4 regions of the Bombilactobacillus bombi genome follow, and region 4 is predicted to be linked to each of the others. Evidence: predicted binding sites of a transcription regulator. Region 4 holds the regulator's gene; each other region holds the start of a gene.

Region 1 (7,905 bases), 250 kb from region 4:
AATTACCCCATTTGGTCCCCGTTGTATTTTTGGCAGTTATACTTTGATAATCGCCTTGTTAGTAATTAATCTGACAGCACGTTTACCACATTACTATAAGATATTAACTCCCTTAAGTTTACTTGCATTGTTATTTTTAGGATTTTATTTTAACAAAATCTCACTTAATTACTATCAAACCAACAAATTATCGCAAGATTATTGTCAATATCAACAGACACTCCAGCGAAAAGACTTTTATGTTATCAACTATTCTAATATCGACTATTTATGGTCCTCAAACATGAGTGAGGACCCGATGTTTTTGCATTTTTTTGTTGGAGACTCCAATCATAAAATTATCGCAGTTAATTATGAAGATTGGAAAGCTTATGCTCCTCACTATAAAGTTGGTAATTTTCAAAAATTGGAACAGCAAATAATCCGTCAACACAAATAACTTATTTAACTTTTAAAAAAGGTCTCTAAAAGCAATTAGCTTTTAGAGACCTTTTAATATATTAAATTATTAAATTACATCATACCGCCCATACCGCCAGCTGGGTTACCTGCACCGGCAGCAGCATCATCAGCCTTTGGTTCTGGCTTATCAGCAACAACTGCTTCAGTTGTTAAAATCAATGCTGATACACTAGCTGCATTTTGCAATGCAGAACGTGTAACTTTAGTTGGGTCAATAATTCCAGCATCAATCATGTTTTCCCACTTATCAGAAGCAGCATTGTAACCTACTTCAGGTTTTTGGCCTTTCAAGTGTTCAACAACAACTGAACCTTCTTTACCAGCATTTTCAGCAATTTGACGTACAGGAGCTTCCAATGCGCGTTTTACAATATTAATACCAGTTTGAACATCGCCAGTTTCTGTTTGGGATAACTTTTCAACAGCTGGAATAACATTCATCAATGCTGTACCACCACCAGCAACATAGCCTTCTTCAACTGCTGCACGTGTAGCATTCAAAGCATCTTCAATCCGATATTTACGTTCTTTTAATTCAGTTTCTGTTGCAGCACCGACTTTGATTACACCAACACCACCAGCTAATTTAGCTAAGCGTTCTTGAAGTTTTTCTTTATCAAAATCAGAAGTTGTTTCTTCGATTTGTTTCTTAACTAAGTTGACTCTTTCTTCAATTGCGGATTTAGAACCAGAACCTTGAACAATAGTTGTATTATCTTTAGTTACAGTTACACGTCCTGCTTGACCTAATTGATCAATAGTTGTGTCTTTTAATTCTAATCCTAAGTCAGAAGTAATCAAAGTTCCACCGGTTAAAATTGCGATATCTTCTAATTGTTCTTTACGACGATCGCCAAAACCAGGTGCTTTAACTGCTACAACATTAAATGTACCACGAATCTTGTTCAAAACTAAAGTTGGTAATGCTTCACCGTCAACATCGTCAGCAATAATTAAAAGTGCTTTTCCTTGTTGAACAATAGATTGCAATAATGGCAAGATATCTTGAATATTAGAAATCTTCTTATCTGTAATCAAAATATAAGGATTTTCTAAATCTGCTTCCATCTTATCATTATCTGTAACCATGTATTGAGATAAGTAGCCTCGATCAAATTGCATACCTTCAACAACATCTGATGTTGTTTCAATACCCTTAGATTCTTCAATGGTGATGACACCATCATGACCAACTTTTTCCATCGCGTCAGCAATTAATTCACCAACTTGTTCACTAGAAGAAGATACAGAAGCTACTTGTGTAATTTGGTCACGGCCATCAACCTTATGAGAAATTTTATGCAACTCATCAATTGCAGCTTTTGTTGCCTTTTCAATACCAGTTCTAATGCCTACTGGGTTAGCACCGGCAGTAACATTTTTCATACCTTCACGAATAATTGCTTGTGCCAAAACAGTTGCAGTTGTGGTACCATCACCAGCAATATCATTGGTTTTGGAAGCAACTTCAGAAACTAACTTAGCTCCCATATTTTCGAAATGATCATCTAATTCGATATCTTTAGCAATTGTAACACCATCATTAGTTATGTTAGGAGAACCATAAGATTTTTCTAGAACTACATTACGACCCTTTGGTCCCATAGTTGTCTTAACTGTGTCTGCTAATTGATCAACACCCTTGAGCATTTTTGCTCGAGCGTCTTCTGAAAATCTAATTTCCTTTGCCATCTTCATTACACCTCAATTAAATTTTATTTATTTATTATTCAATAACAGCCATGACATCTTTTTCATGCATAACTAAATATTTATTGCCTTCATATTTAACTTCGGAGCCGGCATACTTGTCATAGATAACTCTGTCGCCCTTTTTAAGAGTCATAGGAATAATTTTTCCATCTGGTGCTTTGTCACCAGCGCCTACGGCTACAATTTCTCCTGTTTGTGGCTTTTCCTTAGCATTGTTTGCTAAAACAATTCCACCAACAGTTTGTTCTTTTTCTTCATCGACTTGTACTAAGATACGATCACCTAATGGCTTTAACAAAGTAATCCCTCCAAATTTATCTTAATTTTTTAGCACGTTTAGCACTCTCTATCACTTTGTGCTAACAACACTTTATATATTATCATGTTTGAAAAAGTATGCAAGTATTTAACCATAAAAAATTTTATTTTTTCATTTTCCAGACAAAAAAGCCAAGACAATTTTTGCCTTGACTCTATTATTTAGATACTGTAAACATATGATATTTATTTGCATAGCCTTTCCCATAAGTCATATCATATTCTACCATTTGGTAATCACGATAAGCTTGCGATTTTTGCCACTTGGGTTTCTTAGAATGTGAATTAGTGTACTGATTGCCGCTGTCATCCATCTGAATTGCCTTAGTTAAGACAGGAACTTGCTGATGTAATTGATCAAGTAAATTATAAAACGGCGTTAAAGGATAGCCTAGTTGTTGTAACATCAATAAAGACATGTAATTAGGTGAAAAATAGCCATATTGGTGGTTGCTCAAAGGAAAATTAGCAACCATCACAAAAGGAGTCGCATGCACTGTCAAAATATCTGATGCTAAATCATCATACAAGCCGTCTCCAGGATAGTGATCACCATACATCACAATTAAAGTTTTTTGATCTGAATTCTTAAAATGATCCACTAACTTAGAAAATGCTTGATCTGACTGATGAAGTTCCTGCAAATAAGTTTGCATTTTGTTAGTTTTATCAGTATTATTCTTAATCGGATCTTCTAATTGATAATCACTTTGAGACCCAACATTAGTGATATAAGGCATATGATTTTGCATGGTAATAACTAAGCTTAATTGTTTTGCCTTTTTTTGTTGGGGATAGATATTTGGATACGTAGAACTATCAGTGTAATATTCTCCAAATTTACTTTTATGCAGTCCTTTAAGCCGCTTTTGATCTTTAAATTGATGAATACCTAATGCTTGATAGGCTTGAGGGCGTTGATACATGGCTCCGGCAAAAGGATGATAAGCATCAGAATGATAGCCATAATTTTCTAAGTAGTGCATAACGCTAGGAAAATAGGCTTTTTTCGGCAAAATATCTTGATAAGGAATACTCTTTAAAAAGTAATTAGAAAAACCTGTATTTGCTTCAAATTCGATATTTGCAGTTCCACCACCATATTCGGGTGATACCATATATCCACTAGCCTGATTGGCCTGAGGATTTTGCAAAATATTGTCAATATAGCTTAATGGGGAATCTTCTTGAAGTGGATACTGATCAGAAGTAGTTCGTGGATTAGTTAATGACTCATTCAAAATATAAATAATATTAGCTGGTTGCTTGCCTATATCAGCCTTCTCAGCATCAGCTATCCGATAACGATTAGCTATCTTGGCAATTACTTTTTCGCTATAACCATTGGGACGTTTCATCGGATCTGAACGAACATTAAATGCAAAACCAATCACAGTGCCATCTGAGCGATAAACATTTAATGGATTGTGATTGTCATTATAAATCTCTAGATCAGTTAATTGTTTATAAGCTAAAGAATTAGTATTGCCACACTGAAAAAAGAACACAAACGCCCAAATACCAACAATTGCTACTACTACTCTCAGTGGCCAAATTATTCGATGTTTAGTCAGCCACATTTTCTTAGTAAATTTACGCAAAAAATAGGCGGCAGCTAACATTAAAGCTATAAACAAAATAAGTTCAACAATTGACAACCAATTAACCATCTGAATAAGACCGCCAACTTGTTTGGCCATGATTAAATCTGAAGGCAATAAGGGCTCAGAGCGAGAGACTATTTTTTGATAATCAACAAAAATCATTATTGCAAACAGACTAATACTGCCAGCAATCCCCCACCAATAATCACCAATCAGTGCAATTAATGTGATTACAAATACCATTAACATTAAGACATTAATTGCTGTTGCTATGGGGTTACTAATAATCTCATTATACATCGCTAAATAATCACGATCTAAGTGTCCTGTAATTGCTAATTGCAGATAAAAATAAGCAACTGCTGCAATTAAAATCACTACTAAAATCTGTACAATTCGGTAAGCTATTTTTTTATAAATATCCTTCACGTAAACTCCTTAATTGCAAATTTCTCAGCAATACGACTACTTTATAGACTAAACTGGTAATAAGAAAAGGCTGGGAAAATTTTTATCCTTACCCCAACCTAACTTATTAAAATACCATATTACTCTTCTGTTGATTCTGAAGCAATTAATTGAATATTAGCGCCGGATATTTTCCAATCTTTAATCGTTGCTGGAATTATAAAATGAGTCCCCAAGGGCAATTGGTATTCTTGATCAGCAATTGTTAAGACACCCGCACCAGCAATCACAGAATACAGTGTATAAGCACCCAATTGATGCTGAAACTGTATTTGATCGTTATGGACTTGAATGCCCCAAACTGCAAAGAATGGTGAAATTGGGGGCTGAACATAATTTGTTATAACACTATTAGCACCAATTTTTTGCTGTTGCAACTTTAGCTTAGGTGCCACAAAAGGTACAGTTATTGTATCTTCTGATTGTTGCAAATGCAAAGCACGCTTTTTCCCAGTTTTCATATCCACACGATCATAATCGTATAACCGATAAGTCGTATCACTACTCTGCTGGGTTTCTAAGGCTACAATACCTTTATTCAAGGCATGCACTGTTCCACTAGGAACAAAAACAAAATCTCCTGCCTGAACGGGTAATTTTTTCAAAAAATGCTGCCAATCACCACTTTCAATCATATCTTTCATTTCTTGGTGATTTTTAGCATTATGTCCATAAATGAGATACGAATCTGGCTCTGCAGCAATGATATACCAACATTCAGTCTTACCCAATTCCCCTTCATGTGCCTTGGCATAAGCATTATCTGGATGAACTTGGACAGATAGACTATCCTCTGCGTCTAAAATCTTTGTTAATAATGGAAAAACTTTACCTTGTGGATTACCAAACAATTCTGGTTGAGATTGCCATAGTTCATTTAAATATTTGCCCGCATAAGGACCATTTTCCACTTGCGACGGTCCATGAGGATGCGCAGAAATTGCCCAACATTCGCCAATTTTACCTTCGGGTAAATCATAATTAAATTCTTGTGCTAACTTTTGGCCACCCCAAATTTTTTCCTGAAAAACAGGCTTTAAAAACAGTGGTTCCATCAATGCCATTGCCTCCTAGCGATAATTATCTAAAAAATAAATTAATGTTTGTAATTCATTAGCTAAATCGACATTGTGCACTCGCACTGTTGGTGGTGTTGAAATTCTTAAAGGCGAAAAATTCAAAATGCCCTTAATCCCAGCTTGTACAAGCTCATCAGCAACTTTTTGCGCATTATTAGCTGGAACTGTCAAAATCGCTACATCAATTTCTTGGTTTTGAATAGTCTCAGCTAACTTTTCAGTGTCCAAAATAGGGACATCATTAATCTTTTGACCAATAATTTGTGGATTTTTATCAAAGGCCACTGCAATTTTGATATTATTAGTCTGAGAAAAGTTATAATTAAGAAGTGCATTACCCAAATTACCAACACCAACTAAGGCTACTTGTGAAGTCTTATCTTGATTTAATAACTTTTTAAAAAATTCTAGCATGGGTTCAACTTCATAACCATAGCCGCGTTTTCCCAAAGAGCCAAAATAAGAAAAATCACGTCTAATTGTGGCACTATCAACTTGAACCGCTTCCGCTAATTCTGTTGATGAAATTTTTTTCTTATCAGAGTCTTTTAAAAATTGAAAATAGCGATGATAAAGTGGTAATCGCTTAATCGTTGCATTAGGTATTTTGTACTGTTTCATAATATATTCCTCTTGTGAATTTATTTCTATGCTCCTTACAGTATTACGCATTCAATATCACAATGTCAATATGTTAAAATAAATTTACGAAAAAATATACAAAGGAGCCTTATTTTGTTAATCGTTCAAGGTCAAAATATTTCCCGCAGTTTTGGTGGAGAGATTTTATTTTCTAAAGTGAATTTTCAAATCTCTGACCAAGCTCGTATCGGATTAGTCGGTCCTAATGGAGCGGGAAAATCAACTTTACTAAAAATAATTATTCAAGAAAATGAGCCCAATGATGGGCAAATGATTTATAAAAATGGTATTAGCATTGGCTATTTAGCTCAAAATCCTGCTTTTCAATCAGGTAATACAATTTATGAAGAAATGGAAAGTGTCTTTGCCTATTTGCAAGCTGAAGAAAAACAGCTGCATCAAATGGAACAACAAATTGCAGATCAGGCTAACCAAATAAAAACTACTGAGTATCAACAATTATTAAAACGCTATGACCATTTACAAGTTAAATTCAAAGATGAAAACGGTTATGGCTATCGTTCAGAAATACGTTCCGTCTTAGCTGGTTTTGGTTTTGGTGAAGAACGTATTAATGAACCTGCACAAAATCTTTCGGGTGGTGAACAATCACGCCTAGCATTTGCAAAATTATTATTAGAGCATCATGATCTTTTGGTTTTAGATGAACCTACTAATCACTTAGATATTGATACTCTTAATTGGTTAGAAAAATATTTACAAAATTATTCTGGTGCATTATTAATTGTTTCTCATGATCAATACTTTTTAGATCATACGGTGAATGAAGTTTATGCTTTAGAACAAGGAACTCTAACTCATTATCAGGGCAACTATACCAAATATTTACAACAGCGGGATAAAAACTTCGAATTAGCTTTGAAAGCTTATGAAAAACAACAAGAGCAAATCAAAAAAACTCAAGAATTTATTCAGAAAAATATTGTCCGGGCTTCCAGTACTAAACAAGCACAAAGCCGCCGTAAACAATTAGAAAAAATGGACGTTTTAAAACGTCCACAAGCTTATAACCAACAAGTTCATTTTCAATTTACACCCGAGCGAATGAGTGGCAATGAAGTCCTTAAAGTTAGTCATTTACAAACAGGTTATCCAGATAAACCTTTAGCTCAAGATATTAGTTTTAACCTAAAAAAACAAGAACGTCTAGGCATTATTGGTCCTAACGGTGTGGGAAAATCTACACTAATTAAAACTTTAATTAACCAGCTGCCACCACAACAAGGCACAATTGAATGGGGTACTAATGTTGACATCGGTTATTATGATCAAACCTTAAATCAATTAAATTCCCATAAGGACGTTTTACACGAAATTTGGGATGAGCATCCTACATTGGATGAGAAAGATATCCGCAGTGTTTTAGGTTCCTTTTTATTTAGAGATGATGATGTGTTTACTACTGTGCATTCTCTCTCGGGTGGTGAAAAAGCGCGCTTAACTCTTTGTAAGTTAGCTTTAGAGCACGATAATTTATTAATTATGGATGAACCGACAAACCACTTAGACATTCAAAGCAAAGAAGTTTTAGAAGATGCTTTGCAAAATTTTACGGGCACTGTTTTATTTGTTTCCCATGATCGTTATTTGCTTAATCA
Region 2 (7,905 bases), 410 kb from region 4:
CAAGTTACGGTAACGTCCACCACTATGTGTTGCCATCTCTGCACAAACAGTATTAGCTTGAATGGCCATGGTTTCACCTAATCCACCCCGAGCTGGAACAAATAATAAATTACGCTCATGAGACAAATTAACTGATAGTGATTCGCTAACTGAGGCCATCGTTGTCCCACCCATCACCGCAATGATTGAGCGTCCACCAGGAAGGATGGCTGCTAACAATTCATTTAATTGTTGACCCATTAGATCAAGAATGCTGTGATGATGTTCACTATTGCCAGGTACAATTATAACTCGACTAATACCTAAAACTGAAGCTAATTGCTCACTTACAACATTAGCATCATGTAGTCGGTTCATCAAACCACTTAACTGCTGGACCAATTCCAAGCCTTTAGGAGTCAAAGACATACCAGACTTTGATGATTCTAATAAGCCACTATTACGAAACAAATCGGTTTCTCGCCGCAAAGTACGCTCAGTCGTTTTTAAGTCAGCCGCCAAGATTCTCCTACCAACTGGCTGCATCCAACTAATTCTCTGCAAAATGCGATATCGCCATTGAACTGTTTGTAAAAAGTCGGGCGCAATGGATTCTATTAACTTTAAATCATTATCCATTTAAACACGTCCTTCTCATGGGACGTCAATTGTCCCTGTGTGACATAATTAGACCCATCACTTCCAAAATAAAGGTGAGTTGCTATTCCTTAACTCACAAGTAGATTATAACAAGTGTAAATTCTAATTGCAACCAAGTAGCCCAAAATATTTTTAATAACAAAAAAAGACCGCTCAATACAGCGGTCTTCCAAAATTATGCGCCACCTGGGAGTCGAACCCAGATCCCAAGAACCGGAATCTTGTGTGCTATCCATTACACTAGCGGCGCAACACGAGTTATATTTTAACCCGTGTTTATTATTTTGGCAAGTATCAATTCTTAAATATATGATTTAGTATAAACATATTAATGTAGGTAAATCTAAAATCAAGCTGACTCGCGCTTCCTGTATTTAAGAACACGATAACTAAATAGTACAAGAAAAATCACCAATGTTAAAATCAAATACAAACCGAGTAGTATGAATAAAACAACTAGCCAACCTCTGGAATCTCGTTGTGCCATTTGAAATAATTCTATAAATCGCTGCAATCTAAAGACCATTTTGCTTACAATCCGTGATACAAATAAAACCATTGCAATAACTAATGCATCAACTAAAGATCGCCTAGCTAATTTTTTCATAAACTACCTCTCTTTATGATTATCATTTATTTGCTCATAGGCTGATAATGTAAAAATAGTTAGAACCAACGACATAATCACACCTGCTAAGATAGAAAAAATCATCAATTTGGACTGAGACATTGTTTGAGAAAACAACAATAAGCAAGGTAACATGCCGCCAAGAAAATACAGTAACCACGCATATTTAATTTTAATTTTGAAAAAAATTACAACGGCCGACAACAAAAAAGCTAAAATGACAACACTTGCTCCTATCCAATTAAAAGATTGTTGAAAGATCAAGTCAAAAATCAAGTAGAAAGTTAATAGCTCTATAAGAGCAATCAATAACCGCAGAAAAACATTTTGTGCTTGATACCATTGTCGATATCGTTTCATCATTAATCACCTACCGAATTTTTAATTAGTAATAACTAAAATTATAATTGACAGAATTCTAAAAAGCGATAATTTTATGAAATAATAATTGCAATGAACTCAATTATTTAGTCAGTTTATATAATTGTATAATGACTTAAAATCTAATTATACGGTGGTAGAAAATTATTTTTCTTTAGCTTTCAAAAGTACTGATTTTTAACTTTAACAAATTAATGTTTAACTAATGTCAAACAATTAATTTATGATTTGCAAAAATGACGCAATTACTCAATATTAATTATCCATCTTTAATCTCAACACTAAAGTAGACTGGTCATTTTGCTTTAGAACCCCACTCTGCACAATTGCTGCCTTAATTACTGGTTTATTTAGCTAAATTAAAATCTCTAAAAGTTATAATTATCAAGCGATTTATTCCTATAAATTGAACCGGATTGATTATTCAAAATTAAAAGGAACAAATCTCAGCATTTTTTGTAAGACCTCGATATACTATTTATGAAGTTTAAAAAAGAAAGAGGTTTTTATTATGACAAAGACTATTGGAATTTTTGTAGGCAGTTTGCGCAAGGGTTCTTATTCACGGATTATTGCTCAGGAGATGGCTAAACAATTTCCTGCTGGTTATGAAGCTAAATTCATCGAAATTGGTGACTTACCTTTATACAACCAAGACTTTGATGACTTGAACGAAGTACCTGCACAATATCCAAAATTCCGTGATGAGGTCAAAGCAATTGATGCTGCTTTGTTTGTTACACCAGAATATAACCGCAGTGTTCCAGCAGTTTTGAAGAACGCTTTAGATGTTGCTTCTCGTCCTTATGGTGCTAATGTTTGGGATGGCAAGCCAGCAGCTGTTGTTTCTGTTTCTATTGGTGCCATTTCTGGCTTTGGTGCTAACCAGCATTTACGTCAAGCATTAGTCTTTTTGAACATGCCAACTTTGCAACAACCAGAAGCTTACATTGGTAATGTTACTAACTTTATTGACGAAGACAAGGGCGAAGTTAATAATCAAGGAACTAAAGACTTTTTGAAGTCAATTGATGAAGCTTTTGTTAAGTTAATTGACCGTTATTAATAATCTCGGCATCCGTTTAATTCGGATGTCTTTTTATTTACATACGAAGCTTTGATAGTTGACTTTTCCTGTAAATGTGATAAATTAGCAGAGTAACCAATAGAGTGCTAATTAATAAATAGGAGGCTACGAAATGTTAGTTCCAACAGTTATTGAACAAAGTCCCCGCGGCGAACGGGCTTATGATATTTACTCACGCCTTTTAAAAGATCGAATCATTATGTTGTCTGGTGAAGTGAATGATCAAATGGCAAACACTGTTATTGCCCAATTATTATTCTTAGATGCACAAGATTCTAAAAAAGATATTTATATGTATATTAACTCTCCTGGTGGTTCAGTCACAGCTGGCTTAGCAATCATGGATACTATGAACTTTGTTAAAGCTGATGTCCAAACCATTGCAATGGGGATGGCAGCATCTATGGCTAGTGTCTTGTTATCATCTGGTGCCAAGGGCAAACGTTTTGCTTTGCCAAATTCCACAGTCTTAATTCACCAACCTTCTGGTGGTGCTCAAGGACAACAAACAGAAATTGAAATTGCTGCTGAAGAAATTCTCAAAACGCGTGAACGTTTGAATAAGATTTTGGCTGACAATTCTGGTCAAGATATCGAAACCATTAAAAAAGATACCGAAAGAGATAACTACATGACTGCTCAAGAAGCCAAAGATTATGGTTTGATTGATGACATCATGGTTAATAAATCCGCGGAAAAATAAATAATAATTAAAGAGCCTGAGATAATTCTTACCTCAAGCTCTTTTTGTTTACAGAGAAATAATTTATTTAGCTTGCAATTGCCGTTGAGCTTTTTGAGCTGCAACATTCATAATATTCCAAGGACAATCAAATCCAGGTTGGAAGAAGAAATCCGTATAAGCTAAATCTGCCACAGTTAAATGTTGCTGAATGGCTAAAGAAATTGTATTAATATTCGCCGTAACATCAGCAGTCGACATGATTTGTGCCCCTAAAATTTGACCATTTTCAGGATTATAAGTTAATTTAAATTGTACTTTAGCATTATGAGCGTCAGGCACAAACGGTGGACGGTAGCTATCTTCCACATACACTGAAGCTGATTGAACAGGATAGTTTTTGGCAGTTGCATCTTTAATGCCCGTCGAAGCAAAATGATAACGGAACACTGAAAGTGCAGAAGATCCCGAAACAGCAGGTGTTGGTTGACTAGCCTTTTCCAAATTTTTCACTGCATAGCGACCTTGGCGCCGACTATTAGTGGCTAAGGCAATTTTAGCAGGTTGACCAGTAGGTGCAAAAGTTACATAAGTTGCATCTCCAACAGCAAAAATATCTGGTTGACTAGTACGTTGGTATTGGTCAGTTTTTATTGTTTGATCATCATTTAATTCTAAAGTATCAGCTAACCAAGCAGTATTAGGTTTAACTCCAACGGATTCAATCACTAAATCCGCTGCATAAGTACCCTTGTCTGTTACAACTTGTTGAACTTTGCCATTATCACCAACAAATCTTTGGACATTTTCACCTAAAGCTAAGTCCACGTTATTTTGTTTTAACTCTTGCGCCAAAACATCAGTAAATTCAGAATCCAAATACGTTCCTAAAATTCGAGGTAAAACATCAATTATTGTTACTTGTTTGCCGGCTTTAGCAAATGCCTCAGCGGCTTCAATTCCGATATAGCCTGAGCCAATCACCACCACTTTATCAATCAGCGGTTCCACAGTTGCGCGTTTGAGCTTCATTGCCCAATCACGACCCCGCATAAAATAGATATTCTTCAAATCATTACCAGCAACTGGAATTTGTGCTGGAACTGCTCCAGTGCTGATAATAAGCTTATCATAACTTTCAGTTCTGGTAGTATCATCAGCTAAATTGTGAACTGTTACTTGATGCTCAGTAGAATTAATCGCAGTAACATCCTGTTGAATAAATACATGAACACCCTTTTTTTCCATGTCCTCTTTGGTTGCATAGCTTACACTATTAACATCTTTAACGACACCTTCTAAATAAAGCTGCATTCCACAGGAGAGAAAAGAAAGAAAATCGCCCTTTTCATACCATTGAATCTCTGCTTGTGGATAGTCTTGCAATAATTCTTGCACCGCTTCAAAACCACCATGTGATGAACCAACTACAACTACTTTCATAAATTGAGTTCCTCCCTTTTCAGTTACACCTACATTATAATGGTTCTAAATTAGAATGCAATATTATCTCTAGAATAACTCTCGGTAATTGTTATAAATGTGCTTGTACCACTGCCATAGAACCAAAAATAATTATTTAATGATTGACTGAACTATCTTTTGCATGTGCAAATTGGTTCATCCATTGAGGTAAATACTGATCAATCATCGTCGGTAACACAACATAGTTATCTTTGGCTAACAACTCTGCCCCGTAGCTGTGCAAAAAAACTGCCGCTAAAACAGCATCATGCCAATTAGAAAATTGTGCTGCAAAGCCTGCTATCATACCAGTTAATGTATCACCCATTCCCCCGGTAGCCATTGCTGGAGTTCCCAGTGTGTTTTCATAGATTTCTGCTTCATTGTTGAAATAAATATGCGAAGGTGAGCCCTTAAGAATTAATGCTGTTTGGGGCGCTGCTATCTGTTGCAAATATTGATAATTATTAGTTGTTGTTTGCTGTTGAGGTGTTAATCCACTCAACCGTTGCCATTCAATTTGATGAGGTGTTAAAATCACCTGGGCTTGACAATGTTGGAGATCAATTTGATATTGAGCCAATAACGTAATCGCTGAAGCATCAATAATCAAACATTGTTGTTTACTAACTTTTTTAATAATGGCCGTCAGTAACTGCGCATTATTGGTAGTTACTTCTAAACCGGGGCCAATAGCAATGACATTTACACTAGTTAATAATTCTAGTAATGGTTTAGAATTATTTAAATCTAAAACCATTGCCTCGGGCAAGCGTGCATGCAAACTAATAAAATTATCTATACTAGTAGCGACACTAACTAGTCCAGCTCCTGTATACACTGCTGCTGTAGCAGCCATAATAGCTGCACCACCAAAATTAGCGCTTCCAGCAATTAATAAAACTTTACCAAAAGTACCCTTATAAGAATTGTGGGGGCGCGGTTGAATAACATTATTTAAAATTTTTGTTGTAAGTTTTTTCATAATTTTTAAATTTCCTAGTTACAATTAGTTTAAAATTTGATAAAATTAGTATTTGTAAAGCCGCTGTGGCGGAATTGGCAGACGCGCAGCGTTCAGGTCGCTGTATGGTTTTCCATGTGCAGGTTCGACTCCTGTCAGCGGCAATATTGTTTCTGTTAATGGTTTATCAATATTTATCAGAATACGGTCTTCTCATTCATTATATTTATTAAAACAGAAGTTCTTAGAACTTCTGTTTTTTAATTCCTAATTTTCTTTTTCTTGAAGATATTGAGCAAATGATAATGCTTTTGCACCATAAACTGTGGAAGGTCCACCTCCCATTAAAATTGCAACATTTACTACTTCTGCCAATTGTTCCATAGTAACACCATTTTTTAAATTACTTTTAACGTGTGACATGATACAGCCTTCACAGCGATCTGCAATCGCAATTCCTAAGGCAATCATTTCTTTGGTTTTCGTATCCAAAGCACCTTCTTGCATTGTAGTTTTAACTAAACCACCGAAGGCTTTCATTTCTTCTGGTGATTGCTTACGCAAATTAGCCGTTTCTTTTCCAAATTTTTCATATTGTTCACTATAATCAACCATAATCTATTCCTCCATTTATAAGTACTTATCTTTATTAAACCGCAAAAAGTAAATGCTTTCAATAGATATGCGACCAACAAAAAATCCGATATAAAATTATATCGGATCAAAATCTAGTTTAACTACCTTAGCCTAGTGAAACAATGGGAAACCATCCGTCATTATAAAACCGATAATAACCACAATAACTGCTAAAATAAGAGCCCCATAAAACATAACTCGAGAAAACTGTTTCTTTAATTTTTTGGCAAAGGCCATTTCAATTAAACCAATTAAACCTACTGCAAGGATAATTTTCACAATTGTCAAAATTGGATGCTCATGCCAAGCATAACTAAACATTAATGCTCCACTAATAATCAATATTATGTAGCAAATACGCGCAATCATTACCCAAACTTTGGCTTGGGGAACTTTAGCTAATAAACCGCCAATAATTGCTACAAATAATACTACGCCAACAACTAGATGTAACCAAGGCCACAACATTTTATCACCTCAAATATTAATAATAATTATTATAGAACAATTTTTGAATAATAGAATCAAAAAAAGCATTCCACTTTTCAGAAGAATGCTTTCATAATTTTAATTATGCTGGTTGGTGAACACAGACACCACCTTGATAAACAGCTTTTTCTTTTTGAATAACTTTAATATCTTGAATAGGATTATCTTTCATTACAATAAAGTCTGCCACTTTACCCACACTAATCTCACCGTAGTCTTTGCTGACATGCATCGCTTTGGCACAATTAATTGTCGCAGTGTCAATCGCTTGTGCTGGTGTCATGCCTGCTTTTTCTACATATAATTGCATTTCATAGGCACTTTCATTTTCAAAGCCATTATAAGGAGTCCCTGCATCAGTCCCCATAGCAATAGGGATTCCAGCAGCAGCAGCTTTTTTGATACTAGCAAAGTGTTTTTTAATATTGATGATAACTTTTTGACGTGCCCAATCAGCAACTGTGTCTTCCCCATATTTGTAGATTGCATACATAGCATTCATCGTTGGTACCACAAAAGTTTTATGTTCTTTCATGATATCAATGGTCTCATCATCAATATCAAAGGCATGTTCAACTGTATCTACACCAGCTTGAGCTGCTTCTTTAACTCCAGCATTGCCTTGGGCATGAGCAGCAACAGTCTTATTTTTGTGATGGGCTTCTCGAACAGCAGCTTTGACTTCATCTTCATTAAATTGGATATCATCTGGTGTTTCACCATTACGCAAAACCCCACCAGTCACCATTAGTTTAATATTATCGACACCATTTTTCATAGATTGACGAACGCCCTTAATCATTTCGTCTACGCCATCAACTTCAATTCCTGATCCATCACCGTGACCTCCAGTCATGGTGAAAGCTTTACCGGAAGTCATAACTCGTGGACCAGCAATCATCTTTTGATGTTGCATTATTTTAATAGGAATATCA
Region 3 (7,905 bases), 510 kb from region 4:
GCACCAATCGCTACACCGATATTAGCTTGCGCCAAGCTAGGAGCATCATTAATGCCATCACCGACCATCATTACTTGATGACCAGCTGCTTGCAGTTTGAGAATTTCAGTTTGTTTGTCTTGGGGCAACAAATTCGCCTTAAATTCCGTTATTCCTAATTGTTGAGCAATATCAGCCGCAACAGCTTGATTATCACCAGTTAACATGATTGGTGTCATATTTTGTGCTTGTAACTGTTTAATTAATTCACGGGCAGTGGGTTTGAGTTGATCACCAACGCCTAAATAACCTACTACTTTGTTATTGGCAATTAAGTAACTGGTGGTTAAGTTCTCATTAGAAAGTTTTGGCAAATCAATATCTAATTCTTTAACGGCTTTTTGATTGAACAATTGATATTCCTGATTGTCAATTATACCTTTTAACCCACGACCAGCTAAGTTTGTTACTTTAGTAGCCCTTTGTGGCTGTAAATGTTGTTCTTGTAAATAATGTTGAACACTTTGAGCGATTGGATGATTGGATTGGGCTTCTAATCCACCAATTATTTGAATAAGTTCTTCATCGGTCCATTGAGTTGTCAATGAACGACATACTTGTACTTGAAACTTGCCTTGAGTTAAGGTTCCAGTTTTATCTAATAATACATAATCTATTTTGGGACTGATATCAATCACTTGACGATTGCGTATCAACAAGCCATTTCGAGCGCTTAAAGTGGTACTGCGTGTATTCACTAAAGGAATTGCTAAACCCAAAGCATGCGGGCAAGCAATCACTAAAACGGTAACTAAGCGTTGGAGACCTGTAGCAAAATCAATCAAGCTTGCCCAAACAATTAACGCTATAATACCAATGACCAAAGCTGCATAAAATAACCAACCAGAAACTCGATTAGCCCGGGTCTGCAATTTAGATTTGTTATGTTGTGATTCTTGAACTAATTTTTCTACGTTAGCTAAAAATCCTGTTTCCACACTTTTAGTAGCCTTAATAGTCAAAGTTTGCTGACCATTAAGGGAACCGCCAATGACACTATCACCAGTTTTTTTTGTTACTGCTTGACTTTCACCAGTGACCAAGGATTCATTAACTGAACTTTTTCCAGTTAATACTGTGCCATCCAGAGGGATTGACTCGCCAGCACGTACTTCAAAGACTGCGCCTACTGAAACTTCATTTAAGTCAACATCTTTAATCTGATCACCTTTTTGAAGATGAACTTTAGCTGGTAATAAAGATGCCAACGTATGAACCGAACTTTGTGCGCTCATTAATGATTTCATTTCCAACCAATGACCTAATAACATAATTAAAATTAGAGTTGCTAATTCCCAAAAGAAATCCATTATCATCTCAGAATTATGCAAAAGATCATTTTGAATAAAGGCATATATGCTGTAGGTATAAGAAGTCGTAATTCCCAAGGCAATCAAGGTCATCATTTCTGGACGATGATTTTTTAATTCTTCCCAAGCTCCTTTTAAAAATGGCTGCCCACCATAAAAAAATAACGCAGTTGCAAAAATTACAACTATAATATCAGAACCAGGAAATTGAAATTGAAATGGTAAATGAAAGCCCATTGCGGGCGATAAAAACAGAATAGGTACCGCTAAAACAAGTGATGTCCAAAACTTTTGCTTAAAATTTTCCATATGCATCATTTGTCCACCTGGCATCATCTCATGAGAATGATGCATCATCTTCATATCAGACATTTCACTCACAGTTATGACCTCCAACTACACAATCGCAGTCAATTTTTTTTGGTGCTGTTTGCATTTTTTTTTGTAAAATTAATTGCATCGATTGAATATCTTTTTGACTTAAAGATGTGTTTTTTAATAAATTTATAATTGTTTGGCCTTTCTTCATAGCACATAAATGACTAAACAAAGCCATTGTCGCTTGATTCATCGCTGTATTTTCAGCAATTAATGGATAATAAACAAATGGTCGTTGTTGTCTTTGAGCTGCTAAACAGTTTTTTTTAACTAAACGTCCTATTAAAGTCTTAATAGTAGCAGGTTGCCATTGTGAGTGGCATAAGTTAGCAATAATTTCTTGTGAAGTAGCTTTTTTTAATGTCCAAACAACGCGCATAACTTCCCATTCAGCATTCGATATTTCTTCCATCAGTTACCTCCTTTTTGTTATTTAAATTTACATTTGTAAACATGAATTGTCAACTCTTATTACTTATATTACCGCAAAAGAAAAAGCCTAAAGCGTATGCTTTAGACTTTTAGTTAGAAGTTTAATGTTTATGAGCTTCTACAAATTCGCTTACTAATTTTTTATTGTCATCATTGGTTAAGGAAACATTGACTGCTTGATCAACTAAAGATTTAAGTTCTTCAGTATTCAAATGCTTCATCAATGAACGAACTTTCAAAATTGAAGTAGCACTCATTGAATATTCATCTAGCCCCATACCCATCAATAATGGCGTCATCACAGGGTCACCAGCAGCTTCACCACACATACCAACCCATTTTCCTTCTTTATGTGCCGAATCAATGACATACTTGATTAAGCGCAAAATGGAAGGGTTATAAGGCTGATAAAGATAAGAAACGCGATCATTACCACGATCTGCTGCCATTGTATATTGAATTAAATCATTAGTTCCAATGCTAAAGAAGTCAACTTCTTTAGCAAATTGGTCTGCCAAAACAGCAGCAGCTGGAACTTCCATCATGATACCAACTTGAACATTAGCATCATAATCAACGCCTTCAGCCTTAAGCTTGTCCATTTCTTCTAACAAAATTGCTTTTGCTTTCCGAAATTCTTGCAAAGTACCAATCATTGGAAACATAATTCTTAATTGACCAAAAGCAGAAGCACGCAATAATGCTCGTAATTGTGTCCGGAAGATATCTTGACGATCTAAGCTAATACGAATAGCCCGATATCCTAAGAACGGATTCATTTCTTCAGGAAGTGGCAAGTATGGTAAATGTTTGTCGCCTCCAATATCCATTGTCCGAACAACGACCGGTTTACCAGCCATACCTTCTAGAACTTCTTTATAAGCTTCAAATTGATCTTCTTCTGTTGGTAATTCGGCTGAATCCATGTATAAGAATTCGGTCCGATACAAACCAATAGCTTCTGCACCATTAGCAATTACACCGGTTAAGTCTTTTGGTGTACCAATATTAGCTGCGATGTCAAAATGTTTGCCATCAGCAGTAATTGTAGCTGCGTCTTTCAATTTAGCCCATTCAGCTTTTTCAGCAGCATAATCTTGAGCCAATTGTTGATAATGTTGAATATCATCATCACTAGGATTAATAACAACATCACCATCAACGCCATCAATAATTACTGTGTCATTAGCTTTAATATCAGTAGTAACTGTGTCGGTACCAACAATTGCTGGAATTTCTAAAGAACGAGCCATAATAGCAGAATGAGCTGTACGACCGCCAACATCAGTTACAAAAGCTTTAACGTATTTCTTATTCAATTGAGCAGTATCACTTGGAGTTAAATCATGGGCAACAATCACTACTTCATGATCAATCAAAGCCGGATTAGGTAATTCGACTCCCAACAAGTGGCTCATCACTCTTTTAGTAACATCACGCACATCAGCTGCACGCTCTTGCATATACTTATTATCAGTCATTGCTTCAAACATTGCAATAAACTTATCAGCAACATCTTTTAATGCCTGCTCTGCGTTAACAGCATTCTCTTTGATTTGCTTTTCAACTTCACCAGTAAATTCTGGATCAGCTAAAATCATCTTATGCGCATCAAAAACTTGAGCTTCTTCTTCGCCTAAAGAATTCTTAGCAATATCTCGAATAGTAGTTAACTCATCATCGGACTTTTTAATTGCTGCTTGGAGACGTTGAACTTCAGCAGCAACATCACTTACAGACGTTTTCTTAAAGGAAAGATCAGGTTCAACCAATAAGTACGCTGGAGCCGTTGCAAAGCCATCACTAGCAGCTATTCCCTTTAAGGTTTTAGTCATTATTCTGAAAGTCCTTCCTTTGTCATGGTTTCTGAAATTGCAGCCATTGCATCACTTGCGTCTTCACCATCAGCAGTGATAGTTACATCAGCACCTTGACCAACACCAAGAGACATAACACCCATAATGGACTTCAAATTAACAGTCTTGCCAGAGTATTCAAGATTAATATCTGAACTAAATTTGCTAGCTGCTTGAACTAACATTGTTGCTGGACGTGCATGAATACCTGTTTCTGCAATTACGTGAAAATCTTTCTTTTCCATATTTAAAAACCTCACTTTAAATTAAAAATAATTTTCATAATTAATGAAAAGGATTAACTTAACATCAATTTTAACATTACCATTATTCAAAATACATGGCAAGTCTTTAAGCAAAAAAGTTCTGTCAATCCTATTAACTTCTACTTGCTTTCGTTTTCAGAAAAACAATAGATAACTTTCCCATCATGTGCTGCAGTTCCAATAATTTGTTTGTGCTGCGGGCAGGCAAGCCAAGCTTGATTAAAAGCAAAAAAATTATCTTCATTAATTTCAATTTGCTTAACTTTGCCGGCAACTAAATCTTGCAGCAACTTAACAAAATCCATCACCTCACCTCCTGCTCTTAAACTTTTCTACCATTATATTATATTCATTATTTTTTTGCAGGGCTAGCGCAAAATCGCGTAAAAAAATAATTTATATTTCCAAGACTTAGCACTTGCATGTGTCGAGTGCTAATCGTATAATAACAATTGTACTAAATAATTAGTACAAATTATTCATGATTTCTCAAGTAAGACCAGTACTTGCTTAAACTGTGATATTAATTGCTTATTATATTCCAATCATAACCAGTTTAGTAAATAAAATGACCTTACTCAATTTTAGATAAAGAAAGGTGGAATCGTGTTAATGCTTTGTCAAAATTGTCATAAAAATGAAGCAACTATCCATCTCTATACTAGTGTTAATGGACGAAGAGCAGAAGTTAATCTCTGCCAAAACTGCTATCAAAAATTAAGAGACCAACAAGGTCAAAGTGGAAACTCAATGATGTACAGTGATCCCTTTGGTTTTGGTGATTTAGGTGAATTATTCGGTAATATCGATCCCCAACAAGCAGCCATTCGGCGTGGACAGGAAGTACCCAATCAACCACAACGTGGTGGGAACAACCGTAATGGCGGTAATGGCATATTAGATCAATATGGGGTTGATTTAACAGCTCAAGCTAAAGCTGGCAAGATTGATCCAGTTATTGGTCGTGACCAAGAAATTTCTCGTGTAATTGAAATTTTGAACCGTCGTACTAAAAATAATCCTGTGTTAATTGGTGAAGCCGGCGTCGGTAAAACTGCTGTCGTTGAAGGTTTAGCCCAAAAAATCGTCGATAGCCAAGTACCTGAAAAGTTGCAAAATAAGCGAGTTATTCGTTTAGATGTTGTTTCCTTGGTACAAGGTACTGGTGTCCGTGGACAGTTTGAACAACGGATGCAACAGTTAATTAAAGAATTGCATCAAAACAAAGACATTATTTTATTTATTGATGAAATTCATGAAATTGTCGGTGCTGGTAATGCTGAGGGAGGAATGGACGCTGGTAACGTCTTGAAACCTGCCCTAGCTCGTGGAGAATTACAATTAGTTGGCGCTACAACCTTTAATGAATATCGCCAAATTGAAAAAGATTCTGCGTTAGCTCGGAGACTACAACCAGTTGAAGTAAACGAACCTACCGTTGAACAAACATTGCAAATTTTAAAAGGTATTAAACCTAAATATGAAAGCTATCATCACGTCAAATATACAGATGATGCGATTGAAGCTGCAGCAACCTTATCCAACCGTTATATTCAAGATCGCTTCTTACCTGATAAAGCCATTGACTTATTAGATGAATCTGGTTCACGCAAGAACTTGACTTTGAATCCAATTGATCCTAAAGACGTTCAACAAAAGATTAATGAAGCTGAATCACAAAAACAAACGGCTCTCAAACAAGAAGATTATGAAAAAGCGGCCTTTTATCGAGACCAAGTGAAAAAGTTTGAAGCCATGCGTGATGATAAAGTAGATACAGAAAAAGAACCTACCGTTACTGAAAAAGATATCGAAAAAATTGTTGAGGAAAAGACTAATATTCCAGTAGGCGAATTGAAGTCTCAAGAACAAGAACAATTACGTAATTTAACCCCAGACCTAGAAGCTCATGTTATTGGCCAAGAAGATGCCGTCAAACAAGTTAGTCGGGCTATTCGCCGTAATCGGGTTGGTTTTAATAAGACCGGTCGGCCAATTGGTTCGTTCCTATTTGTAGGTCCAACAGGTGTTGGTAAAACGGAATTAGCTAAGCAATTAGCACGTCAGTTGTTCGGCAGCAAAGATGCAATGATTCGCTTCGACATGTCAGAGTACATGGAAAAACACAGCGTTTCTAAGCTGATTGGTTCCCCTCCAGGGTATGTTGGCTATGAGGAAGCCGGTCAATTAACTGAGCAGGTTCGGCGTCATCCTTATAGTTTAATTCTGCTAGATGAAATTGAAAAAGCTCATCCTGATGTAATGCATATGTTCTTACAAATTATGGATGACGGACGTTTAACTGATTCTCAAGGCCGCACTGTTAGTTTCAAGGATACTATTCTCATCATGACTTCTAACGCTGGCCAAGGAACTACTGAAGCTAGTGTCGGCTTTGGCGCAGAAGCTAGTGGGACAACTAATTCAGTCATTGATAAGTTAGGCAACTTCTTCAAGCCTGAATTTTTGAACCGCTTCGATGGTATTATTGAATTTAAGCCATTAGAGAAAGATAGTCTCATGAAAATTGTTGATTTGATGATTACTGATACTAACAAAATGATTGCTGATCAAAACTTAGATATTACAGTTACTCCCGCTGCTAAAGAAAAGATTGTTGATTTAGGCTACAATCCAAGTATGGGGGCACGGCCATTGCGGCGTGTTATTCAAGATCAAATTGAAGACAAAGTAGCTGATTATTATTTGGATCATCCTGATAGCAAGCATTTAAAAACTGATGTCAAAGATGACAAAATTGAAATTAGTGCCGCTGAAAAGACAACTACTGAATAGAAAAAAAGCTGAAACCTACTGGTTTCAGCTTTTTGTATACATACAATAATTGCTATAATGAGGCAAAAATAGGAATGATACTATGTTTATCTTTCAACAAGTTTCTTGTAATCACTTTACCCAAAGTTGAACAAGCTGAGGCGCTGTTTTGTCACATTGGCCATGATTGTTTGAAAATAGAATAATATAACTTAAGTAACTCATAATTAAAAAGAACAATTTTAAAGAACTTTAAAGTCTATTATCAATTATTTAATAGATGTATTAGATACTTTTTGCCTATTGGTTCGATAAATATGCAATGTATCAATTATTATGACAAATAAAAAAGCCAGAAAACTACAGATAATAGGAAAAATAAATATTGATAGCCAATTATCTTTAACTACAACCCCGGTATTGTGAGCCGCTCTAATAATAGCACCAAATAAGAATGCATTATTCATTGAACCACTAATAAAAATTACCAGTGCATATATAAGCGCTTCCCAATATTTTTCAGTTAACAAATCTTTCATAGAAAACCCTAATATTTGCAATTGTTGAACATTATAATTGCGTTGAGGACTAGAAATAATCGTGATAGAAATTGCATTCGCAAAAATTATTAAAAATGGTGTTCCTAAAAACATTGTTAGTGTTCCCAACAAGCCAGCAAAACTACGTTTTGAAGCAATATTAGCCAAATCTATGGCCAAATAGGCAAAAAAAGAACATAGTGTTGCTAGAATAAACAACGGCATTACTACCGACTTCAAAAAATCTTTTCTAACAAAGACATTCCAATAAGCAGTACTAAAAGTCTTTAGACGATGAGGTAAGATTATT
Region 4 (7,905 bases):
TGGACACGAGCAATTGGTGAAAATAAAGCTCCTTTATCGGTCATATAATGACCTGCTAATGCATAATTGCCTTCACCCATCTTTTCATCGGGCTTTAAAGTGCCTCCACCTGTAGCTAAAGCAGTATCATCGACACCTTTGACGATGGGAAGCTTAAGACCAACAGATGGAATTGTAATTTTACCAATTGCTGCAGCATTATTTTTTAACGCGGCTTTAGCTGCTTGCTTGACAGTAATTGGCTTTACTTTAGCAAAGTCAAAAGATGCATCACGTAATTTATTTTGACGCACCTGATCTTTAGTTAAATTGGTCACGCGACTATTTGAAACTTGCTTTACTAATTGCACTTTGATTGGTTCATTAAAAATTAAGGCTAACGCTGCAATTAAAACTAAAAGTGTCAGCAAAATTTTCCAAAACTTTTTCATAATTTTATCCTTACTATTTCTTTAAATCGTCATCACCCATTTGTAGGACTGCCATAAAGGCAGCTTGTGGAACAGTTACGCGTCCTACTTCTTTCATGCGCTTTTTGCCGCGTTTTTGTTTATCTAATAATTTATTTTTTCGGGTCTGATCTCCACCGTACAAAGGACCTGTTACATCTTTGCGATATGCTTTAACTGTCGAACGAGCAACAACCTTAGTTCCTATAGCTGCTTGAATGGCTACTTCAAACTGTTGACGCGGAATAATGTGCTTTAACTTTTGAACAATTGTCCGTCCTCGATCATAAGCAAAATCCTCATGAACAATAAAACTTAGCGCATCGACCGGCTCCTTATTCAATAAAATATCCATTTTTACCATTTTGGCAGCTTCATAACCACTAATATTATAATCTAAAGAAGCAAATCCATGAGTACTTGATTTTAAACTGTCAAAAAAGTCATAAATAATTTCAGCTAGGGGCAATTTATAAATTACATTAACATGATAGTTATCTAAATAATCCATCGTTTGAAACTGTCCCCGTTTACGCTCAGATAATTCCATAACAGCACCTACGTAATCCTTAGGAACCATAATTTCAGCACGTACTACAGGTTCTTGAATTTCTTTAATTTCTGATGGATCTGGCATTTGAGATGGATTATCGATTACTTTTATCGTGCCATCAGTTAAGATAATTTTATAATTAACCGAAGGAGCAGTCATAATTAAATCCAAATTAAATTCACGTTCCAAACGTTCTTGAATCACATCCATATGCAACAAGCCCAAGAACCCCACGCGAAATCCAAATCCTAAAGCCTGTGAGGTTTCAGGTTCATATTCTAATGAGGCGTCATTTAATTGTAATTTTTCTAAAGCATCCCTTAGGTCTTCATACTTGGAATTATCAACAGGATACATTCCTGAGTATACCATCGGGGTAATTTTACGATAACCAGCTAGTGCTTGTTTGGTTGGGTTATCTGCCAAAGTAATTGTATCACCAACACGCGTATCTTGAACATTTTTGATACTGGCAGTAATGTAGCCAACATCCCCAACCATTAAACTAGCTCGTGGGACTGCTTTAGGCGACATTACTCCAACTTCTGTAACTTCAAATTGCTTACCGTTACTCATTAATTCAATTTTATCACCGACTTTAACCTGTCCTTCAAAAATTCGAACACTCAAAACAACACCACGATAACTGTCATACACTGAATCAAAAATCAAAGCCTTTAAGGGTTTATTAATATCTCCAGTAGGTGCCGGCACATCACTGACAATCCGTTCCAACAATTCTGCAATTCCGGTACCCTTTTTAGCACTAGTTAAAACCGCATCATCAGCATCAATACCAATCATATCTGCGATTTCTGCTTTGACATTAGTAACATCGGCTGATGGTAAATCGATTTTATTGATAACAGGAACGATTTCCAAGTCATTATCAACTGCCAAATAAGCATTAGCCATTGTTTGTGCTTGGACTCCTTGCGCCGCATCAACTACTAATAAAGCTCCTTCACATGCAGCCAAACTCCTTGAAACTTCATAAGAAAAATCAACATGACCTGGAGTATCAATCAAGTGAAAAGTATAAACATGGCCATCATGAGCTTGATATTTTAATTCTACAGCATTCAATTTAATGGTAATACCACGTTCACGCTCAATATCCATATCATCTAAAACTTGATTTTCCATATCACGCTCAGAAACTGTATCAGTCATTTCTAAAATTCTATCAGCGATAGTTGATTTGCCGTGGTCAATATGAGCCACAATAGAAAAATTACGAATATATTTTTGTCTTTGAGTCAAGTCAAGATCGGTCATTCAAACACTCCTTTACTTACAGCAAGCATTATACCAATTTTTTGAATATAAACAAAGCAATGCTGATTCTTACTATGTATAATTAAAGGCTGGTCACTAAGCACCAGCCTTTATAATTAATTACCAAATTTGTCTTTCATATTATCACGCATTCTCTCAAAAAGATTACGATCTTGTTCTTTAACTTTATCGCCGCCTAATTTAGCAAACTGCTGCAGGGCTTCTTTTTGTTTATTATTTAAATGCTTTGGTGTAATAATCTCCACTGTTACGCGTTGATCGCCGACACCACCATGAAGACGAGGAACACCTTGACCACGCAAGCGAAATACAGTTCCACTTTGAGTTCCAGCAGGAACTTTCAATTCTACTGGACCACGCACTGTCTTTACTTTAATCGTATCACCTAAGGCTGCCTGTGGAAACGAAATAGCTGCATGAGAATAAATTGTATCGCCGTCTCGTGTGAATTCTCGACTCGGTTCCACCTCAAAAACGATATATAAGTCACCATAAGGCCCCTTATTATCGCCAGCTTCACCTTGTCCATCCAGACGCATCCGTTGTAAATTATCAATTCCTGCAGGAATATTAATTTCCAAAGCATGGTTGCGGGTAATTTTACCCTTGCCATGACATTCAGGACACTTATCAGGTATTTCTTGTCCGCGACCACCACAAACATCACAAACTTGACGACTTTGCATCATGCCTAACGGAGTCCGTTGACTAACTTGGATGTAACCACTACCATGGCACTTATGACAAGTTACAGGCTGAGTTCCCGGCTTCGCTCCAGAACCATGACAAGTAGCACATTCTTCCTGACGATTATAATGAATAGTTTTTTTACCGCCAAAAATTGCTTCATCAAATTTTAATTTAACCCGATATTCTAAATCGCGGCCTTTTTTTGGTGCAGTAGGATCACTACGCCGATTTGAACCACCACCAAAGATTGAACTGAAAATATCGCCAAAATCGCCAAAATCATCAAAACCACCAAAGCCTTGATTGCCACCGCCGCTAAAACCACCTTGTTGATTGCTGGTGGAACCAAATTGGTCATATTGAGCTCTCTTTTGTGGATCTTTTAAGATTTCATAGGCATCGTTGACTTCTTTGAACTTTTTTTCAGCATCTGGTGCTTTGTTGAGGTCAGGGTGATACTTTTTGGATAATTTACGGTAAGCTTTCTTAATCTCGTCCTCTGAGGCGTTACGGTCAATGCCCAGTGTCTCATATGGATCCATATCTTACCCAGCCTTTCTTTTCAACGAAATGAGCCAAAGATTAGCTTTGGCCCAAACGATGAATTATTTTAAATTATTTCTTTTGATCTGGATCAACTTCTTTAAAATCACCATCAACTGTATCACTCTTTCCATCAGTTGATTGGTTAGTATTATCTTGAGCTTGACCAGCCTGTGGATTATCTTTTTGTGCTTGTTGATATAACTTAACTGCTAAATCTTGAACAATCTTGTTTAACTCATCTTTCTTGCTCTTCATTTCATCAAGATTATTATCAGATTGAGCTTTCTTCAAAGCATCTTCTGCATCTTGGGCTTTTTTGATTTCCTCATCGGAAACTTTACCTTTGACATCCTTTAAAGTCTTATCTGTAGTAAAGATTAATTGATCTACTTCATTACGTAGATCTGCTTCTTCTTTACGCTTCTTATCTGCTTCTTCATTTTCTTGAGCTTCTTTTTTCATGCGTTCAATTTCTTCGTCAGTCAAGCCCGAAGAACTCTTGATAGTAATCTTTTGTGATTTACCAGTACCTAAATCTTTAGCAGATACATTAACAATGCCATTTTTATCGATATCGAACTTAACTTCAATTTGTGGAACGCCCCGAGGAGCTGCAGGAATATCTGTTAATTGGAAACGGCCTAATGTTTTGTTATCTGCTGCCATTGGACGTTCACCTTGTAAAACATGAATATCTACTGCAGGTTGATTATCAGCTGCGGTTGAAAATACTTGTGACTTGCTCGTAGGAATCGTCGTATTACGATCAATTAACTTCGTGAAGACGCCACCCATAGTCTCAATACCTAAAGATAATGGTGTTACATCCAGCAATACAATATCTTTAACATCACCAGTAATCACACCACCCTGAATTGCAGCTCCTAAAGCAACAGCTTCGTCAGGATTAATTGAATGGTCAGGTTCTTTACCAGTCCAACTTTTAACTGCTTCTTGAACAGCAGGAATCCGAGTAGAACCACCATTCAAAATAACTTTATTGATATCAGAACTACTTAAACCAGCATCTTTTAAAGCATTTTCAACCGGAATTCGAGTTTTATCTACCAAATCAGCGGTTAACTCATTAAATTTAGCCCGTGATAACGTTGCTTGTAAATGTAACGGACCTTCAGCACCAGCAGAAATAAAAGGTAAGCTGATTTCAGTTTCTGAAACACCAGAAAGGTCTTTTTTAGCTTTTTCAGCAGCATCTTTTAAACGTTGCAAAGCCATTTTGTCGTTAGACAAATCAACACCATGTTGTGCTTTAAAATCTGCTATTAACCAATCCATGATAGCATTATCGAAGTCATCACCACCAAGATGAGTATCACCGTTGGTTGACAATACTTGGAAAACACCATCACCTAATTCCAAAATAGAAACATCAAATGTTCCCCCACCAAGGTCATAGACTAAAACTTTTTCGTCTGCTTTACTTTTATCTAGACCATAAGCCAAGGCAGATGCAGTAGGTTCATTAATAATTCTCTTAACATCTAATCCTGCAATTTTACCAGCATCTTTAGTTGCTTGCCGTTGTGAATCATTAAAGTAAGCTGGAACCGTAATAACAGCTTCGGTAACTTCTTCGCCTAAATATTTTTCAGAAAATCCTTTGATATATTGCAAAATCATTGCTGAAATTTCTTGGGGAGTATATTCTTTGTCATCAACTTTGACTTTATAGCCGGCTTCACCAATATGACGCTTAATAGATGAAATTGTATTTGGATTGGTGATTGCTTGACGCTTAGCAACTTCACCTACTTGGGTTTCACCATCTTTAAAAGCTACTACTGATGGTGTGGTGCGACCACCTTCAGGATTGGCAATAATTTTAGGTTCTCCACCTTCCAATACTGCTACCGCAGAATTAGTAGTTCCTAAGTCAATACCAATAATTTTAGACATAAAACTTATACCTTCCTTTTACTTCTTTTATTGTGCTACAACTACCATGCTTGGTCTAATTACTCGATCTTTTAATTTATAACCATCCTGCAAAACTTGTACTACTGTTTCAGCAGGATGTTGGTCATCTGCTGGTACAGTTTGTACAGCTTGGTGAACCGTTGGATCAAATTTTTGATCTTGAGCCTCAATTTCTACGACGTTATTTTCAGCTAGAGCTTGTTTTAGATGTTTTAAAACCATTTCTACACCTGTAATAATACCTTGACTACTTGTATCTTGATTTTGCTCTTGAGCAGTTAATGCCCGTTGTAGATTATCCAAAGATGGTAAAATTGCAGTTGCCAATTTTTGGCCATCATACTTAATTAAAGCTGCTTGATCTTGTTGATTGTGCTTTTTGATATTTTGAATTTCAGCTTCAGCACGTAGATACTTATCTTGTGCCTCTTTTAACTGTGCTTCTAATTCTTGATTTTTATCTAACAATTTATCAACTACAGCAGTATCAACTTTTTTACTATCAGCTTGTTCATCTCTTGGTTTATCTTCTTTAACAGTTTGAGAATGCTTTTTTTCTGATTTAATGGATTTCTTTTGAGTATTCAAATCCTCTTCTGATGGAAATTCTTCGGCATCAATTTCTGATTTTGTCAATTTCTTGCCTCCTTATCTTAATTTAACTTGAATTACCATTAATCTCTCTAAAGTAATCAAATAATCTTTTTGCTAATTCTTTTCTCAGGGATGCAATCAAACCAATTAATTGCGAATATGGCATATTAGTTGGACCTAATAATGCAATTAATCCTTGTCCATAATCACCCACACTATAACGTGCTGTAATTAAACTATAATTTTTTAAAATCTGCTGATCAAATTCATCCCCAAGTTGGACACTAATACCAGGTCCTCGATCCAAATCAGGATCATCCTGATCTAAACCTAACAATTTGGTTAAATCACGATCATTGTCGAATAATGAATAAAGATATTTCAAATTGGAACTATTGCGGACATCTACATAGTTGAACAAATTAGATTTACCGTCAACAAAGAAATGATCTGCAGAAACATTATCAATAATATCATCTAACATGGACAAAAATCCATCTGGAGTTTGCAAGTATTGCGAAACTAAATATGGGAAATCAGTCTTTAAGCGTTTAGAAACCTCAGACAATGTTTCTCCTACTAATTGATCATTAATAATCCGGACGACTGATTCTAATTGTTCACTAGGCAAATCTGCTGGAATTTTGTAAATTTGATTATAGACATCACCACTACTAGTGACAATAATAGCCATAATTTGTTGCTGACTTAATGGCACTATTCTAAAACCAGTTAACTTAGTATTCTTGCTTTCAGGACCTAAAGCAATGGCTGTATAGCTAGTTAAAGTTGACAAAATTCGCGCTGACTGCTCAACAATTTCATCAATTTTATTAAATCTTGGCTTAGAAAAATCTGATTGAATTAATTCCGATATTTGTTCAGAAACGTTAATTGGTTCTAATAAATTATCCAAATAATATCGATAACCCTTAGCAGATGGGACACGCCCGGAAGACAGATGGATTTTTTCAATAAAGCCTGCCTTTTCTAAGCTAGCCATATCATTGCGGATGGTTGCTGAACTAACATGTGTTGGCAAAACATCTAACAACGCTTTAGAACCTATTGGCTGCCCAGTTTCAATGTATTCTTGCACAATTGCTTTTAAAATCTGTGCTTGACGATCAGTTATCAAAACAAATCACCTCGCTTTTAGCACTCAGTATCTATGAGTGCTAACAGTATAAAATATAGCAATCTATTAGCACTGTGTCAAGTTGATTGCTACTTTTTTTCAAAATAATTTTGCGTTACTTGCTGATCACTTTTTAATTGGTCAATTAACTGTAATTCATTTGCAAAAGCTATTTCTTCACGAATATATTGCAGCCATTCTATTTTTAATTCTTGACCATAAATATCTTGATTGAAATTTAAAATATTAGCTTCAACGGTTATCGGATTTTGCCCATGATTAAATGTTAAATTACGGCCAATTTGAGTCATTGCGGGATACCATTTTTGACCGCTTTGGACTCTGGTTATATATACTCCAAAAGTCGGTAATAATTGATTGGCAGATATGTCTAGATTAGCGGTTGGGAATCCTAATTGTCGTCCGACTGCGCGCCCATGAACAACTAGACCACTATTTTGATAATTATACCCCAGTAATAAATTAGCTTGTTCAATTTGCTGATTAGCTAAATATTTTTTTATATTAGTAGAGGAAATTTTATGTTCCGCAAATTGCAATTTAGGGATTTCAACTACTTTGAATTTATGCTTTGCTAATGTTCTCAAATGTTGCATATTAGCAATATTTTGGGGTCCAAAGGTCCAATCAAATCCTGCTACTAAGGTATCCAAATTCAACTGTTGTAAAAATTCCTG

What was found. Region 4 encodes HrcA, which represses chaperone genes, less so after heat shock. Its sites were predicted from a motif close to TTAGCACTCNNNNNNNNNGAGTGCTAA; they were not measured.
Region 1: the regulator HrcA is predicted to act here: its motif matches at 2,512-2,538, upstream of groES (co-chaperone GroES).
Region 2: the regulator HrcA is predicted to act here: its motif matches at 2,799-2,825, upstream of clpP (ATP-dependent Clp endopeptidase proteolytic subunit ClpP).
Region 3: the regulator HrcA is predicted to act here: its motif matches at 4,693-4,719, upstream of DS830_RS04995 (ATP-dependent Clp protease ATP-binding subunit).

Annotation. Positions count from the first base shown of each region.
Region 1 is NZ_CP031513.1:209,939-217,843, reverse strand. Features, by position in the region: gene DS830_RS01130 (DUF6056 family protein) at 1-439, shown strand, start outside; gene groL (chaperonin GroEL) at 514-2,154, opposite strand; gene groES (co-chaperone GroES) at 2,189-2,473, opposite strand; gene DS830_RS01115 (LTA synthase family protein) at 2,652-4,526, opposite strand; gene DS830_RS01110 (type I phosphomannose isomerase catalytic subunit) at 4,646-5,623, opposite strand; gene DS830_RS01105 (redox-sensing transcriptional repressor Rex) at 5,636-6,265, opposite strand; gene abc-f (ribosomal protection-like ABC-F family protein) at 6,380-7,905, shown strand, end outside.
Region 2 is NZ_CP031513.1:865,843-873,747, forward strand. Features, by position in the region: gene DS830_RS04475 (sugar-binding transcriptional regulator) at 1-618, opposite strand, end outside; tRNA gene DS830_RS04480 (tRNA-Arg) at 818-889, opposite strand; gene DS830_RS04485 (hypothetical protein) at 989-1,246, opposite strand; gene DS830_RS04490 (hypothetical protein) at 1,250-1,630, opposite strand; gene DS830_RS04495 (NADPH-dependent FMN reductase) at 2,160-2,714, shown strand; gene clpP (ATP-dependent Clp endopeptidase proteolytic subunit ClpP) at 2,848-3,438, shown strand; gene DS830_RS04505 (FAD-dependent oxidoreductase) at 3,502-4,860, opposite strand; gene DS830_RS04510 (NAD(P)H-hydrate dehydratase) at 4,997-5,866, opposite strand; tRNA gene DS830_RS04515 (tRNA-Leu) at 5,926-6,009, shown strand; gene DS830_RS04520 (carboxymuconolactone decarboxylase family protein) at 6,113-6,460, opposite strand; gene DS830_RS04525 (DUF1516 family protein) at 6,593-6,949, opposite strand; gene DS830_RS04530 (metal-dependent hydrolase family protein) at 7,053-7,905, opposite strand, start outside.
Region 3 is NZ_CP031513.1:962,986-970,890, forward strand. Features, by position in the region: gene DS830_RS04970 (copper-translocating P-type ATPase) at 1-1,721, opposite strand, end outside; gene DS830_RS04975 (CopY/TcrY family copper transport repressor) at 1,723-2,139, opposite strand; gene ptsP (phosphoenolpyruvate--protein phosphotransferase) at 2,261-3,994, opposite strand; gene DS830_RS04985 (phosphocarrier protein HPr) at 3,994-4,260, opposite strand; gene DS830_RS04990 (hypothetical protein) at 4,401-4,586, opposite strand; gene DS830_RS04995 (ATP-dependent Clp protease ATP-binding subunit) at 4,894-7,077, shown strand; gene DS830_RS05000 (FtsX-like permease family protein) at 7,326-7,905, opposite strand, start outside.
Region 4 is NZ_CP031513.1:456,328-464,232, reverse strand. Features, by position in the region: gene DS830_RS02440 (class A sortase) at 1-431, opposite strand, end outside; gene lepA (translation elongation factor 4) at 445-2,280, opposite strand; gene dnaJ (molecular chaperone DnaJ) at 2,397-3,533, opposite strand; gene dnaK (molecular chaperone DnaK) at 3,607-5,454, opposite strand; gene grpE (nucleotide exchange factor GrpE) at 5,482-6,111, opposite strand; gene hrcA (heat-inducible transcriptional repressor HrcA) at 6,134-7,207, opposite strand; gene ribF (riboflavin biosynthesis protein RibF) at 7,297-7,905, opposite strand, start outside.